Regions from separate parts of the Paenibacillus sp. GL_099_B genome, predicted to be linked through region 1. Evidence: predicted binding sites of a transcription regulator. Region 1 holds the regulator's gene; the other holds the start of a gene.
The links. Region 1 encodes Rex, which represses fermentation and respiration genes when NADH is low (regulators of the CRP and FNR family bind a similar motif). Its sites were predicted from a motif close to TTGTGAAATATTTCACAA; they were not measured.
Positions count from the first base shown of each region.

Region 1 (8,310 bases):
GCATTAATTACGAGTACTTTCACAGCCGGTCACCATCCTTGTCGTACTTGAAGAATCCTTCGCCTGTTTTAACACCCAGGTGTCCTGCACGCACCATTTTCTTCAGGACTGTGGAAGGACGATATTTCAATTCACCGAATTCACGGAACATTCTTTCGAGTGCAGCTTCTACTGAATCCAATCCGAAACGGTCTGCCATCTCAAGCGGTCCGTGCTGGAAATTGTATCCGATACGCATAGCGTCATCAATATCTTCAGCGGAAGCGACACCTTCCTGCAGTACATGTAGCGCTTCGTTGATCAGAAGACAGATCAGTCTGGACGTAACAAATCCAGGCGATTCATAGATCATAACGCCTTTTTTGTCCGCTACTTCTTCCACAAAACGTCTAGTTTCTGCAAAAGTGCTATCGGATGTTTTAAGACCACGAATAATCTCTACAAGATCAACCCGGGAAACCGGGTGAATAAAGTGCATACCAATAACACGCTCTGGGTATTTGGTTGAGCTTGCAAGCTCAGTCAAACTCAGCGTGGATGTATTACTTGCAAGAATTACGTTGCTTGGGCAAACTTGGTCAAGTTGACTAAATACCGCTTTTTTCGCGTCCAGATCTTCAGAAATAGTCTCTATAACCATATCGCAAGTTCCGAGTTCAGCCAAATGAGCAACTTTGGTAATACGGGAGAGAATCAATTTCTTCTCAGCCTTCGTTATAGCCCATTTCTCCAGTTGTTTATCGAGGTTAGTCTCAATCATGTTATATGCATGATCAAGCTTCTCCGTTGTGTGTTCCACCAGAAGCACATCAAGTCCTTTGGCTGCAAGCATCTGGGAAATACCTTGCCCCATCGTGCCGCCGCCGACAACTCCTATCTTTTTGAAAAACATGGTTCTGCTCCATCCTTTCGGTTCTCTATTCTCTATTGTACCCTGTTCGCCGAAAATTACAAATTTCGACCCAACATATAATAATATCTTAGCACGAGTGAAATGTAAAAAAAAATAACCGACATAAATAAATTATGCCGGTAGAAGGGCGCTGTCACGAAATTGACAACGAAATTGATCGCCAGACAATACTTCTTCCCTGAGCAACGTGTCGAGGGAATTGTCGAAAATTGTCCGCTGTTCTTCAAGCAATCGTTTGGTCTGTTCCATCAGGTCTTGCAGGATCAATTTGTTCTCCCGCATTAATTCTTCCGTAGTTACCATATCCATGTTAACAATACCCAACGTCGTGAGCCCGGAAGCCATCATCGTTTGTACCACATTCGTTGCTTGTTCAAAGTCATTGCGTGATCCTGTACTGCGTCCACCGTAATACATTTCCTCCGCTGCTGCACCTCCGAGAGCAATCATGATTTGCTCTTCAAGGAAACGCTTCGTGTACAGAAATTGCTCTTGTTGCGGGTTATGACGTACATAACCCAAGGCCTGTCCACGAGGGCTGAGTGCAACCTGACTCACACTGCCAGGACGAACCAGTTCAGCCATGATGGCATGTCCCAATTCATGAATAGCCACTCTTTTCTTCTCTTCCACGCTGGATTCGCGGTCTGTCTTCTCACCCATCATTACTTTATCAATCGCAAGGGACAGATGGCGCTGTTCAATGTTGGGCAGCGCGTCTCTCATCGCGTAAATTGCAGCTTCGTTCATCACGCTTTCCAGCTGTGCTCCAGAGAAACCATAGGATTCTTCTGCTGTCTTCTCAAGGCTCACCCCTTCCAAAAGAGGTTTATTGACTGCATGCAGCTCCAGTATGTGTTTTCTGCCTTTCTTATCCGGCAAATCCACCTGAATATGACGGTCAAAACGACCTGGACGTGTCAGCGCGCTATCCAGCATTTCTTTTCGGTTCGTAGCGGCGATCACGAGTATACGTGGTGTTTCGGAAGAGTAAATGCCATCCATTTCCGTCAACAGCTGATTCAGCGTCTGATCATATTCACGCTGTTGTCCACCTTCGCGTTTTCCACCGATCACATCAATTTCATCGATAAATATAATAGCATTTTCCTTATTTTCTTTAGCGGCACGTGTTCTTGCATCACGGAACAAATCCCGTATTCTGCCTGCGCCTACACCAACATACATCTCAACAAACTCACTGCCTGAAGCAGCTACAAAAACAGAGTCGGTATAATGAGCAGCAGCTTTGGCCATCAAGGTTTTACCTGTTCCTGGAGGGCCAGTAAGCAGGATACCTTTCAAAGGACGAATACCAAACTTCTGAATTTCTTCATGTCGAATGAGAAAATCAAGTGCTTCCCGCAGTTCCTGCTTGGCACTCTCCTGACCACCGATTTCTTCAAAAGTCAGCTTGGAAGGTCCTTTTTTCTTGCGTTTACGTTCCTGACCTGCCCCCACCGTAATCCCACCACGCATTTGCATCATGAGCAGCAGAGCACCCACAAGCATTGCAGCGATCAGAATGGGAATCATGTTTACACCGATAAAAGCGAGAAAGATAATCAATACGGGTACAAATCCAATGGCAATTTCTTTCGTCCATTTAGGCATTAGGCCACACTCCTATCTGACCGGGCACACGCGGCAGAATAATAAACTTGCTGGCATCTCCATCTCTGAGACTGACATATACATTATTGTCATCCATGGCTGTGTTTACCTTGATCCCATTCGTAGCCATTTTAGACAAAGTCGGTGTAATCTCGGTGTATTGCTTGTTCTCCATCGCTTGAGCTACGGTAAACATCGCGCTTCCCCACCAGCTCTCTAGCGCTTCGTTGGAATGATCCACGACATCCAGCTTCAACGAACGAGTGCCAATCAAGGTCTGTCCTTCTTTGTGAATATATTGTACCAACCTGCCCAGATCAACATCCGGCTGCAGATCAAGTTTCAACTGTACATCATTGCGGTTAATAGTTAATTGAACATCATTGACTCCATCGTACTGGGTAACCATCTTTTCAATTGGGCTTTGCACAGCCACATGACGATACACAAACCAACCTCCAAACAACACAACGGCTGAAATGACGGCAGTCAGAGCAATAGGCAATACTTTTATCTTCAAGTGAGTTACCCCTCCTAAATTTTGGCCCATCCTATAGCTTGTAGGCAAGAATATGAATATGTGTACGTAATATCCCGTGATGTGCCTAACAGGATTTATTTGTGTATGATGTATCCTTGAATACATATCTGAGTATATCACATCGTATATACAATATCTAAGGCGAAAATATGAATTTTAACTATTCAAATCCAAAATGATCAGGAAAGTACGTCAAAGAACCGGTCCAGTCGGGTTTCCGTCTGCCGGTTCTTTAATGTATTCTTTTCAAACGGTAGTACCTCTGCTAATTCTAGCTGTTTGGAATCGTATAGACCAAGTCCACCTGTTCCCCGTTACTGAAGCGGTAAAACCGATAATAGTTATGAGTATCATCGTTATAATACACTTGCCATACATAGATTCCATTCACAACGCCTGGCATGATTCGCTTGATCTCTCCACCGGGAACTTCAGAGCTGAACCGATTTCGTATCTGAGCTTCAGACATGCCGTTCTTCAACAGTTCACCGTGCACCGCATTGGTTCCCGTCACAGGTTTGTTATTCTCATCAAACTTGATCCACACCATGACATCCTGGTTATCCTTATTTTTGCCGATCAGGGTCCAGTATATGTTGTCTCCGCCGTCTTTCTGCCCCCAGACATACTTACGCAGCTCTTCGTGGGACGTAATCCCCAGCTGTTCCTGGGCCGCCTGTATGGCCAACGCCTCTTCCTTGCGCTGATCCTGGGTAACATAGACATAATAACGCTGAAGTCCAAACAGAATCAGAACCAGGAGCAGCAGCGATATCCATATCCACTTCTTTTTTTTCTTCAAAAGCCGAACTTCCTTTCCCTATGACGCTCCTGTCCTTGTAATTAACGGGCCAGAAGACTGTCAAATGCCAGTTGAGACTCACGCAGAATGCGCTCTTCATCCATCGAAAGACATTCGCCATGTTTAACCACTTGTTTACCATCCACCCACACATGCTCCACATCTTTGGCCGATGCCGAGTAGACCGTATGGGAAATCAGATCGGTATGAGGATAGAAATGGGCTTGTTCGATGTTCAACGCGATGAAGTCGGCCTTCATGCCAACTTGCAGAGCTCCTGTATTGTTCAGGAATATGGATTTGGCACCATACGAAGTTCCAAGCATAAGCGCTTCCCCTGCCGGCACTGCAGTAGGATCACCGGATACCCCTTTGTGAATCAACGCAGCCAGTCTCATTTCTTCAAACATATCCAGATTATTGTTACTTGCTGGTCCGTCTGTTCCCAGGGACACGGTCACGCCTGCTTTCAGCAGATCAGGTACACGTGCAACACCCGAAGCCAATTTCAGGTTACTGCCTGGATTGTGGGAAACTGCTACATCATGCCGTGCGAGAATCTCGATCTCCTCATCATTCAGATGTACCGCATGCGCAACCAGAGATGGACGGGAGAAAAATCCTAGCTTCTCCAGATGTGCGACCGGACGCAGTCCGTAATCAGCCACGTTCTGCTCCACTTCGCGAAGCGTTTCAGACATATGCGTATGCAAAGGCAGATTCAGGTCATGAGCAACCTGTACCAGCTTCTCTATGTAATCCGAAGGGCAAGTGTAAGGGGCGTGTGGAGAGATTACGGTTGTAATTCTTCCGTCTGCTTGTCCATTCCATTGACGGGCAAATGCTGCGGATTCTTCCAGCTTGCGTAGTTGTTCTTCTTCTGAGCAAAGTCCGATTACCCCACGTGCCAGAGCAGCCCGAACGCCAGATTGTTCCACCACTTTCGCCACCTGATCCATATGATCATACATATCCAGGAACGCTGTTGTTCCGCCCTTCAACATTTCAAGCACGGAAAGTGATGTGCCCCAATATACGTCTTCAGACGTCATTTTGGCTTCCATTGGCCACATTTTCTCCTGCAACCATACTTGTAACGCCAGATCGTCTCCATGACCTCTCAGAAGCGACATGGCCGCGTGACCATGCGTATTGATCAGACCCGGCAAGAAGAACAGTCCTTTTCCGTCCACCTTTGTCAGACTTTCGTCTCCTTCCGGCAATGTCTCACCAATATGCACAATCTTGTCATTCTCGACAACCATAAAACCTTGAACCACTTTCCAATTCGTACCCTCACTCACGGCAAATTTGCCGTTGTGAATTACCCATCTATTTGTCGTCATCTTCCTCGTCGTCCTTTCCATTCTCCAAGTAATAAGCAAGGCTTAGCAGATCCGTCGTAAAATCGGCATGATGAATGCGAATATGCGGCGGGGTCTTTAGGATCGTTGGCGCAAAATTCAGGATCGCTTCAATTCCTGACTCAATCAGCTGATCTGCAACATTTTGAGCTTCCGTATCCGGAACCGTGATAATACCTATACGAATGTTATCTTTTTTGACCGAATCCGTTAATTCATTCATCGGCTGCACCGTCAGACTGTTGATTTGACTCCCAATCTTCGGACCGTAGGCATCAAATACAGCGACGATCTTCATGTTGTCTTTGAGGTAGGCATTGTAATTGGACAAAGCATGTCCCAAATTACCTGCTCCAACAAGAGCCACATTGATCTGCTGGTCTATTTTTAAAATATGGCGGATTTTCTCGATGAGATATGAAACGTCATACCCGATCCCTTTACGACCAAAGTCACCGAAGTAAGCCAGGTCTTTACGAATCTGGGCAGGATTCAAATCCAGCCTCAGTCCAAGTTCTTGTGAAGAAACCGTATTGACTTCGCGCTGATGCAGTTCATTCAAATAACGCAAGTAAACAGGCAATCTACGCACCACGGCTTCCGAAATTTTATCTGATTTCATTCATTGCTCCCCCTTACCAAGGCCACGATAGATAGATCAAAAGATGAGCACCCTGTCTAAAACGATGCAAAAATGATTACTGAATTAAACAGGATGCTCCTTGTTATATAATGGATAATTGCTTAAATTATTCCTTTAATCATTTTACTCGCATATCCATGAACGAATAAATGATATTACTCAATTTTACCGCCAATCAGTGGCGTCATGCAATAATGCAAGGTACAGAGCATATCTGTTATTGTTGTTCATCGGTTGGTCTCTCGAGCCATTCCGAAATGCGTGGAACCATCTGCTCGGTGAGCATGTGCTCCATTTTGGGACCAGGTAATGAATATAAAAAGTACTTGCCATAATACGCTTCAATGACGCGTGTATCGTATACAATCACTATGCCTCTGTCTTTACCTGTACGAACCAGTCTGCCAAATCCCTGCTTGAAACGAATGACTGCTTGTGGCACTGACAGCTTCATAAACGGGTTTTTCTTCTGCTGTTGCAAAAGCTCGCTCTTCGCTTCGACTAATGGATGATTCGGTGGCTGGAACGGCAGTCTGACAATCGCAAGACAGGTCAGAGCCTCTCCCGGAATGTCCACTCCTTCCCAGAAACTGCTTGTGCCAAGAAGCACCGTTGCTTTCGCATCTTGGAAGCGGCGTGTAAGCTTAGAACGACTGCCGCTGTCCACCCCTTGCCCAAGTAAAGAGATATCATTGCCTGACAAGGCCTCCTTAAGCGGGTCATAAACCTGACGCAGCATGCGGTAGGAGGTGAACAACACCATCATGCGTCCACGAGTCGCGATAGCCGTTTCCGCGAGCGAGTGCACGAGCATATCCACAAAGTGGGCATCGCCTACACTGCCCTTCACGCTTGGGAAATCACGTGGAATGACAAGCAGAGCCTGTTCGCGATAGTTGAACGGTGACGGCAGCATGGACGTTAACAAGCGGTTATTCTCGGCAGCTTCCTGCAAGCCCAGCTGTTCGATCATGAATTGGAATGACTTGTCAACGGAGAGCGTAGCCGATGTAAGCACAACGCTTTTCTTTTTATCAAAGAACATATCCTTCAATTGTGCACTGACATCGACAGGAACAGCATAGAGTTGCAGTGATTTACTGCGGAACTGGCCGCTGGCCTCCATCCAGTACACGGTATTGGCATCATCCATCCGCATGAAGAAACGCAGATTATCCTTGATCGTTGCCAAGTCCTTGAGCAGACCTGAGATATCCGTAATCAGACTATCGGACTGGTAATCGTCCTGATCTTCTTTCACTTCAAGCAGCAGCTTGTCTCCTTTACGAATCAAATCGCCTAGAGTTACATAGATTTGGTTTTCAACATCCTGCAATTCCTGCCATTTAGCTGGTTTTTGTGAAGGTTTCAGTCTAAGAGAGAATTGTCCTGTCTCGCCTGGAGAAGCATCGCTACGTTCAGGCAACAGGCTGAATAGTGTATCACTTAGTCGATCCCATGTCTCCTTGACTTCGACGGCAAGCGGGAACATCTGATCAATCATGGAGCCCCACTGTACCGAATTTTCATGACCCGACAATTGAGAACGAAGCATAGGCAGTTGGCCATTACGGCTATCTTTAAACAGTCGGGTCAGTGTATGAACCAACGTGAAATATTTCATATGAAGACCAAGGTGTTTACCCGCTACATCCTCCAGATGATGTGCTTCATCGATGACGAGACTTTCGTAGGCTGGCAGCAACTGATGCGCTGCTTTGACATCCGTAAACAATTTCGAATGATTCGTAATAACGATATCGGACAGCCCCGCTTCATGTTTGGCCCGGTGATAGAAACATTTGCGGAACCAAGGACAGGAACGTCCAAGACAGGATTCAGACTCACTCTGTACCGTCTCCCAGAAGTCTCCTCCGCGCCCGCTTAGATTAAGCTCCTCGTCGTCTCCAGTCTCCGTCTGAGTAAGCCAGACAATCATCTGAGCCGCTGTAAAATAATCCTCTTTCGGTGTAGCAAATTCACGTTTATTGATTTTATGCTCAAACTTACGCAGACACAGATAGTGCCCACGTCCTTTGAACACCGCTGCCTTGAACGGGAACGGAACCACTTGGGTCAGCATAGGAATATCCCGCTCTCTCAATTGCTCCTGCAAGTTGATGGTATGTGTGCTGACCATGACTTTCTGTTCCTGTTTTACACTTTCATAGATGGCAGGCAACAAATAACCAAGTGATTTACCTGTACCTGTTCCAGCTTCAATCAATAGATGTTTCTCTTCATCCAAAGCTTGTCGTACACTGCTGAACATCTGAGTTTGCGCCTCACGCTCCTCATAATGGTCCAGCGTCTCCTTCAGGTTATCTCTAACCTGATCCATAAACTGCTCAAAACTTACGCCTTCCAGCGGATTACCCTCTCGCTCCTCACGTGGTGAGCCTATATCGGTCCAGTCACTCACGTTCAGGGCAA
Region 1 is NZ_CM174430.1:4,537,714-4,546,023, forward strand. It holds gene AC3ITG_RS20470 (acetate/propionate family kinase) at 1-23, opposite strand, end outside; gene AC3ITG_RS20475 (3-hydroxyacyl-CoA dehydrogenase family protein) at 20-892, opposite strand; gene AC3ITG_RS20480 (AAA family ATPase) at 1,025-2,527, opposite strand; gene AC3ITG_RS20485 (hypothetical protein) at 2,520-3,047, opposite strand; gene AC3ITG_RS20490 (cell wall elongation regulator TseB-like domain-containing protein) at 3,340-3,870, opposite strand; gene AC3ITG_RS20495 (amidohydrolase) at 3,912-5,216, opposite strand; gene AC3ITG_RS20500 (redox-sensing transcriptional repressor Rex) at 5,203-5,856, opposite strand; gene dinG (ATP-dependent DNA helicase DinG) at 6,095-8,310, opposite strand, start outside.

Region 2 (8,310 bases), 2.6 Mb from region 1:
GTCCATTCCTTGTTGGTGATGACCTCCCCATTGATCGTTGCTACCGCACTTCCCTCTTCCTGATTGGCATCCTGAGGCGAATCTGCTCCTTCACGTCCATTCCGTAAGCCTTGCACAACCATAACCGAGCCCATCACCAGCATTCCAAGCGTCAAGACAATTACAGCCGTCCATAACCCTTTTTCCTGTCTTGTCATTCCGCGTCCCGTCCCCGCATAAAATCAGTTCTTGGCTTGCTCTAGGATGGTCTCAAGTTGTTCCTTGTTGAAATCGTAAGCCTCATTGCAAAATTGGCAGACCACTTCAGCCTGGCCTTCTTCCTCAATCAATTGTTCCATTTCGGATTGACCCAGACTGATCAACGTTTTCTCTACCCGCTCACGTGAACACTCACAGTGGAAATGAATATCCATTTCGTCCATGACCTGTACATCAGGCAGTACGCGACGAAGCAGTGCTTCCAGTTCAAGCCCCTCAGCCAGCAGAGACGTCACTGGCGGCATTGTACCAATGGCGTTTTCAATCACCGTAATCTCATCATCCGTCAAACCTGGAAGCAACTGTACAATGAATCCACCGGCTACAATAACCGAATTGTCGGTATCCACCAGTACACCAACTCCTACAGCAGAAGGCGTCTGCTCCGATTTGGCAAAATAGTACGTAAAGTCTTCGCCAAGTTCTCCCGAAATAATCGGTACACTGCCGCGATAAGGCTCTTTCAGCCCCAGATCCTTGGTTACGTTCACGAATCCTTCTGTTCCGACTGCGCCAGCAACGTCCAGTTTGCCCATACTGTTGGCCGGCAGATGTACATGCGGATTGCTTACATAGCCACGAACTTCACCCTTTGCATTAGCATCAGCAACAACTTGTCCAATGGGACCGTCGCCTTTGACTTGAATAGTCAGCTTTTCTTCTCCCTTAAGCATAGCACCCATAATGGATGCTGCTGTAACCGTACGCCCCATAGCTGCTGTAGCCGTGGGAAACGTATCATGTCTTCTGCGCAGTTCCTCAACCAGTTCCGTCGTCTGGACAGCAAAGGCCCTAACCCGTCCGTTCATTGCTGTACCGCGAATTAACCGGTCTTGTTTGTTGTTGTTTTCCAAGTCATTCAGCCTCCTTTGGCGTAATCGCCAGTTATAGAAAAAACGGCATAACATATAAGACTGTAATCTCAGCCCGCTGTTTGCCGTCTCTGTTCTTACCTTTCCCGGTTCCGCTCATAAACGATACGCAGCCCTTCAAGCGTAAGCAGCGGATCCACTTCATCGATGCTGCGTGTTTCTTCTGCAATCAGCTTGGCAAGGCCTCCGGTTGCAATCACTCTAGGCTTGGCTCCCATTTCCTCGCGAATACGCTCCACGATGCCGTCCACCTGCCCTGCATAACCATAAATAATGCCGGACTGCATCGCATGAATGGTGTTACGACCAATGACTTTCTTGGGCTTCTCCAATTCAATGCGAGGTAGCTTGGACGCCCGTTCATAGAGCGCTTCGGTTGCAATATGGATGCCGGGTACAATAGCACCGCCCAGATAATTTCCTTTCTCGTCAATACAGTCGAATGTGGTCGCTGTACCGAAATCGACCACAACCAGAGGGCCGCCATACTTCTCAACGGCTGCTACTGCATTAACAATGCGATCCGCGCCAACTTCACGAGGATTCTCATACCGCAGGTTCAGACCGGTTCGGATACCAGGCCCAACGAGTAGCGGTTTTTTGCCTACGTATTTCTCACACATGGCTTCAATCACATTCACCAGCGGCGGAACCACGGATGAGATGATCACACCTTCAATGTCGCGTGTTGAAATACCCGACATATGAAATAAATTATAAATCAATACGCCGTATTCATCCACTGTCGACTGCCGGGATGTACTCAGGCGAAAATGGTGGAGCAACTCCCGGCCTTGATACACGCCGAGTACGATATTGCTGTTGCCCACGTCTACCACAAGAATCAAAGAGGTTCACCCCTCTTTCTTTTCGTTTAAATCCAGGCTGATATCCAAGCTCTCAAAAGAGTAGGTTAACCTGCCAACTGAAATTACATCCACTCCGCTCTCTGCAATACCACGAATGGTATTTAGCGAGACGTTGCCCGATGCCTCAACTTTCACATGCGGAGCCTGCTCACGAATAAGAGCGACGGCCTCACGCATCCGATCTGGGTGCATGTTATCCAGCATAATGATATCTGACCCAGCCTGCAAGGCTTCTCTGACCTGTTCCATGTTTTCGGTCTCTACTTCAATGGTCATTGTATGCGGAATGACGGCTCGAGCACGCTGTACCGCTTCAGTGATCCCGCCTGCCCCCTTGATATGGTTATCCTTAATCATGACGGCATCATAGAGGCCGAACCGATGATTTGCTCCGCCACCAACCCGCACTGCATATTTTTCAAGCAAGCGGTGTCCCGGTGTTGTTTTACGAGTATCGACCAGTCGTGTAGAAAGGCCATCCAACGCATCAACATAAGTACGTGTACGGGTAGCGATACCAGACATGCGCTGAAGCAGGTTAAGAGCCAGACGCTCTCCTGTCAGCAAGCTATGTGTGCTTCCTTCTACCTCAGCCAGAATCGTACCATGTGTAACTACATCACCGTCTTTTACCATTGGTGTGAACGCAAGACCCGGATCCACTACCTGAAACACGAGTTCTGCTACCGTAATTCCTGCAATGATTCCATTGTCTTTGGCATGTATAACGGCCTTGGACTGACTGCCGGCGGGAATCGTCACATTTGTTGTGACATCCCCTGCACCGACATCCTCGCGAAGCCAGTTTTTGATTGATTCGATGAGTCCTTCATTATATCCGTTCAGTATCATGACATCAATTCCTCCACAATCGCTTGTTCTCGCCGCTGCAGACTATGCTTCTGCCATACGGCATCGTCACGCTGCGGGAAATCCTCACGGTAGTGGGCTCCCCGACTTTCCTCGCGGTGTAATGCTCCAGTGGTAACCAACCAGGCACAGGTCAAAAGGTTGGCATATTCCATCTCTTCTTTGTGAATAAACTTCTGATCAAAAAATTGCAGTTCTTGTTGCAGTTTCTCTATTGCTCCTTGCAGGTTAGCGCCATTCCGGCGCAGCCCCACTTGACGAACCATCATTTTTTGCAGACGCAAGCGTCTTTCGGACACTGGTTTCTGATCTTTCTTTATGATCCTGCGAATACTTGTTAATGTGGGAACCCTTGTCTGTAGTGGAGCAAGCGGAGGAAGGGATTGAATACGCTCCACGATTCTCCGGCCAAATACGATCGCTTCAGACAGAGAGTTGCTCGCCAGGCGATTGGCTCCATGCACTCCAGTAGAAGATACCTCACCGCAGGCAAATAACCGGCCAATGCTGCTCTCCCCACTGAGATCCGTCTTCACTCCGCCCATCATGTAATGTGCAGCAGGAGCGACCGGAATCCAGTCTGTGGTCATATCCAGTCCGTATCGCATACAGGTCTCAAAGATGGTAGGAAACCGATGTTTAATCATCTCCGGTGGTTCATGAGTGATATCCAAATATACAAAGGTACTGTTTGTCGACTCCATCTCACTGACAATTGCCCGGGCGACGATATCACGTGGTGCCAGTTCAAGCTGTGCATGATACCGTTCCATGAAGCGCTCGCCTTTCACATTGCGTAAATAGGCTCCTTCGCCACGTACAGCCTCAGACACCAGGAAACGTGGTGCTCCCGGATAACAAAGGGAGGTCGGGTGAAATTGGATAAACTCCATGTCCCGGACAACCGCTCCGGCACGATAGGCCATCGCCACGCCATCTGCTGTAGCCACTTCCGGGTTAGTGGTGTATCGATACAACTGTCCAGCCCCGCCAGAGCACAGTACGGTTGCCTCTGCCTTCACAAATACTTGCGAACCATCAGCCTTCTGAACCAACGCACCTACACATTCTCTCTGCTCTGTAATCAGGTCAATGACAAAATGCTCATCCCACACTTCAATTCCCGGATGTTCATTCGTCTGTGCAGCTAGTGCACGCACAATCTCATATCCCGTTGCATCCCCATTGGCATGCAAAATACGGCGGTGGCTGTGCGCACCTTCCTGCGTCAACGCCAACTCGCCGTTCTCCAGATCAAACAAAGTACCCAGTCGAATCAGTTCTTTCACTCCGTCCGGGCCCTCGTTCACCAATGCTTCTACTGCTTCGGAGCGGCATAGTCCCGCTCCTGCAACAAGTGTATCCTGCAAATGGTAGGCAGGTGAATCATCCTCAGCAATAACCGCAGCAATCCCCCCCTGCGCATACCGGGTGTTACTTTCCAGTAACGACTTCTTCGTGATCATCAACACACTGCATTGTTCACTAGCCTTGATCGCAGTAAACAAACCAGCAATGCCCGAACCAATAACCAGCACATCCGTCTCCACCATCGGCAGCGCGGACAGATCAAAATCCACTAAATATTGCGGTATCATGTTATTTCACCTGTCTTGGAGCAAGAGTAGCGCATGCTACTTCACCAGTAACATGCGCTCTAGTGATTCTCTGGCCTTGTCGGCAACCGCTGGCGGTACATAAATTTGCGGCTTCATCGTTTCCAGACATTTAACCAGCTTTTTCAAGTTGTTGACCTTCATGTTCGGACATACGAGGAACTTGGTAGCAAAGTGGAATTGTTTATCCGGGCTATCGAGACGCAGTTGGTATCCTGTACCATCCTCGGTACCTACGATAAATTCTTTAGCGGACGAGTTCTTACAATATTCCAGAATGGCGGTTGTGCTACCTACGAAATCACCCATCTCTACAACCTCAGGACGACATTCTGGGTGAACAACGAACTCGGCATTTGGATGCTTCGCTCTCATCTCAACCACGTCTTTGACCGTCAGCATATCATGGGTATTGCAGTAACCTTCCCAGATAATCATTTTCTTGTCTGTATGTTGTTGCACATAATGTCCCAGATTTTTATCCGGTACCCAGATGATTTCATCGGAATCAACAGATTGAATGACTCTGACAGCATTGGCCGATGTACAACAGATGTCGGTCTCTGCCTTGATCTCAGCTGAAGAATTGATGTACGTTACAACTTTGGCATTCGGGTGCTGTGCTTTCAATTTACGTAAGCCTTCAACGTTCACCATGTCTGCCATTGGGCAGCCTGCACGCTCGTCGGGGATGATAACCGTTTTGTTAGGGGCAAGAATTTTAGCGCTTTCACCCATAAAATGAACCCCACAGAAAACGATAACATCCGCATCGGTTTGTGCTGCCTTCTGAGCTAGCAGAAACGAATCTCCCCGGAAGTCAGCGACCTCCTGCACCTCGTCACGTTGATAATAATGGGCAAGAATAATGGCATTACGTTCCTTCCTCAACTCCATCAGCCGCTCGCGCAGCTCCCGGTTCATCTCAGCCTTGCGCTCTAAAGCCAGAGCTTCCACCTGTGATCCTCTCCTTATCGGGACAGCCTCATACGCTGTTTCATATGGCAAATCCAAGTCGTTATTTTCGCTTGAGAAACGAATCACAAGCGGTTTAACACCTAATGTACACAACGTTCACGACTCTGTCAATAAATGAAAACGCCCCAGAACAAGGGCATAACCACCCATTTCCTACGTAGTTCGCCCTAAAGCTCCCGGTTATCGTTATCTATACAATTTGAACGAATACATAAAAAAAAGAGAGCCCGAAGGCTCTCTTTGTCATCTGCCACTAAAGACTGATGGTGTTATGAATTAAGACGTTGGCTTCGTTCCACCATCATCCGGGTCATTGCTGTTTCCTTTGTCCAGATTCGGAGCTTCGTTAGGAATATCTCCGGCTGGTGGTTCAGGCGTTTCATCTTTGCCTTGGATACGGACACGGACATCACCGATGTTGTCGATGATCGCCTCTCCGCTTTCGTTTGGCGTACCTTCACCATCATTGCTGTTCTCATCTTTTGGAGTCAGGGAACCTGTCTCGATCAATTCCTTGATCTGATCCATTTCCAATGTCTCCACTTCGAGCAATGTTTGTGCGATCAGATGCATCTCTTTCGAATGTTTTACGAGCAAGTCCTTACATTTCTCGTAACAATCGTTAATGAAGCGTTGCATTTCCTGATCAATCTCATATGCGATGGAATCCGAGTAATTCTGTTCATGACCGATATCACGGCCAAGGAATACCTGTCCTTGTGAACTTCCGAATTGCATAGGACCCAATTTCTCACTCATACCGTACTCCATAACCATACTGCGAACAATACCTGTCGCTTGTTGGAAGTCACTGTATGCGCCAGTACCAATTTCACCAATGAACAATTCTTCTGCAACACGGCCCCCGAGGAGTCCCGTTACTTTGTCCAACAGCTCCTGCTTGGTTACAAGCATACGATCTTCTTTTGGCAACATGATTACATATCCACCCGCGCGTCCACGCGGAATAATGGTAACTTTATGTACCATATCGGCATGTTCCAGGAAGTAACCTACAATGGTGTGACCTGCTTCGTGGTAAGCAATGATACGTTTCTCACGATCACTGATGACACGGCTTTTCTTCTCCGTACCTACGATGACACGGTCAATCGCTTCGTCTACCTCACGCATGGAAATATCTCTGCGATTACGACGTGCCGCAAGCAATGCCGCTTCGTTCAAGAGATTTTCCAGATCCGCACCGGAGAAGCCTGTTGTACGCTTCGCAATAATATCCAACTTCACATCTTTGGTCATCGGTTTGTTGCGGGAATGTACTTTCAGGACAGCTTCACGGCCTCTCACGTCAGGGCGATCAACCGTGATTTGACGGTCAAAACGTCCTGGACGCAGCAAGGCAGGGTCCAGAATATCAGCACGGTTCGTTGCAGCAACGATGATAATACCTTCATTGGCTCCGAATCCGTCCATTTCCACGAGCAACTGGTTGAGTGTTTGTTCACGTTCGTCGTGACCACCACCAAGACCAGCACCACGCTGACGTCCTACAGCATCGATCTCATCGATAAAGATGATACATGGGGCGTTTTTCTTCGCATTTTCAAACAAGTCACGAACACGAGATGCACCGACACCGACGAACATTTCAACGAAGTCAGAGCCGGAAATACTGAAGAATGGTACACCCGCTTCACCAGCAACAGCACGAGCGAGCAAGGTTTTACCTGTACCCGGAGGACCTACAAGCAATACGCCTTTAGGAATCCGTGCACCTACTGCTGCGAATTTACGAGGGTCCTTGAGGAAGTCCACGACTTCAACAAGCTCCTGTTTCTCTTCGTCAGCACCCGCAACATCTTCAAACGTAACCCGCTTCTTCTCTTCGTTATAGAGACGAGCACGGCTTTTACCAAAGTTCATTACTTTACCGCCGCCGCCTTGAGCCTGATTAAACAGGAAGAAGAACAGCAGGAACATAATGATCAAAGGAATAAAGGAGGTCAGCAACGTCAACCAGATGCTGTCACCTTTCATTGGTTCCTGATGATATTGGAATTTGTTAGCGTCGCTTGCAGCTACAAGCTCACTAATCGCCTCATCCGTAGGAGGAATATACGTTGAGAAATTTTCTGATTTGGCTCCATCAGGCTTCTCCTTGTATTGACCGGTCACGAGGTACGTCTGACCGTTGAATTGAACCGTCAATTCAGAGACGTTATTGGCCTTAATCGCCGTGCGCAACTGATCATATCTAGGATTATCGGTGGCTTCGCCGCCATTGCTGACGAACTGGACTATCCCCACCACAACTAAAAAAAGAATCAAATAAAAACCAGAATTCCGGATGAACCGATTCATCCCCTACCTCCTCTCGAGACACTTTAATTATTTTAACATAGCCCGACATAGCTTCTCAACAGAAGCCACCAACAGATATGGGCTTGGAACTAGCTTAAGCATTAGTTGCTGTAAACTTCAGGTTTCAGAATCCCGATGTAAGGGAGGTTCCGGTACTTCTCGGCATAATCCAGGCCGTAGCCAACGATGAATGCGTCCGGAATGTCAAAGCCGGTGTAATGAGCTTCAAGTTCGACTTTGCGACCTGAAGGCTTGTCAAATAGCGTAACCACACGGACGGATTCAGCACCGCGGTTCTGCAAGAGTTCGATCAGATAACTGAGCGTGAGTCCACTATCAATAATGTCCTCTACAATCAGAACCTCGCGTCCCTCAACGGATTCATCCAGATCCTTAATGATTTTAACCACGCCAGATGATTTGGTGGAAGCACCATAACTCGATACTGCCATGAAATCCATCTCAACAGGTACCGTAATGTTCTTAACCAAATCAGCCATAAATATAAACGCACCCTTGAGCACA
Region 2 is NZ_CM174430.1:63,413-71,722, reverse strand. It holds gene AC3ITG_RS00330 (peptidyl-prolyl cis-trans isomerase) at 1-197, opposite strand, end outside; gene hslO (Hsp33 family molecular chaperone HslO) at 222-1,112, opposite strand; gene AC3ITG_RS00320 (type III pantothenate kinase) at 1,208-1,978, opposite strand; gene nadC (carboxylating nicotinate-nucleotide diphosphorylase) at 1,985-2,851, opposite strand; gene nadB (L-aspartate oxidase) at 2,848-4,467, opposite strand; gene nadA (quinolinate synthase NadA) at 4,504-5,442, opposite strand; gene ftsH (ATP-dependent zinc metalloprotease FtsH) at 5,740-7,785, opposite strand; gene hpt (hypoxanthine phosphoribosyltransferase) at 7,887-8,310, opposite strand, start outside.
Region 2: the regulator Rex is predicted to act here: its motif matches at 5,514-5,531, upstream of nadA (quinolinate synthase NadA).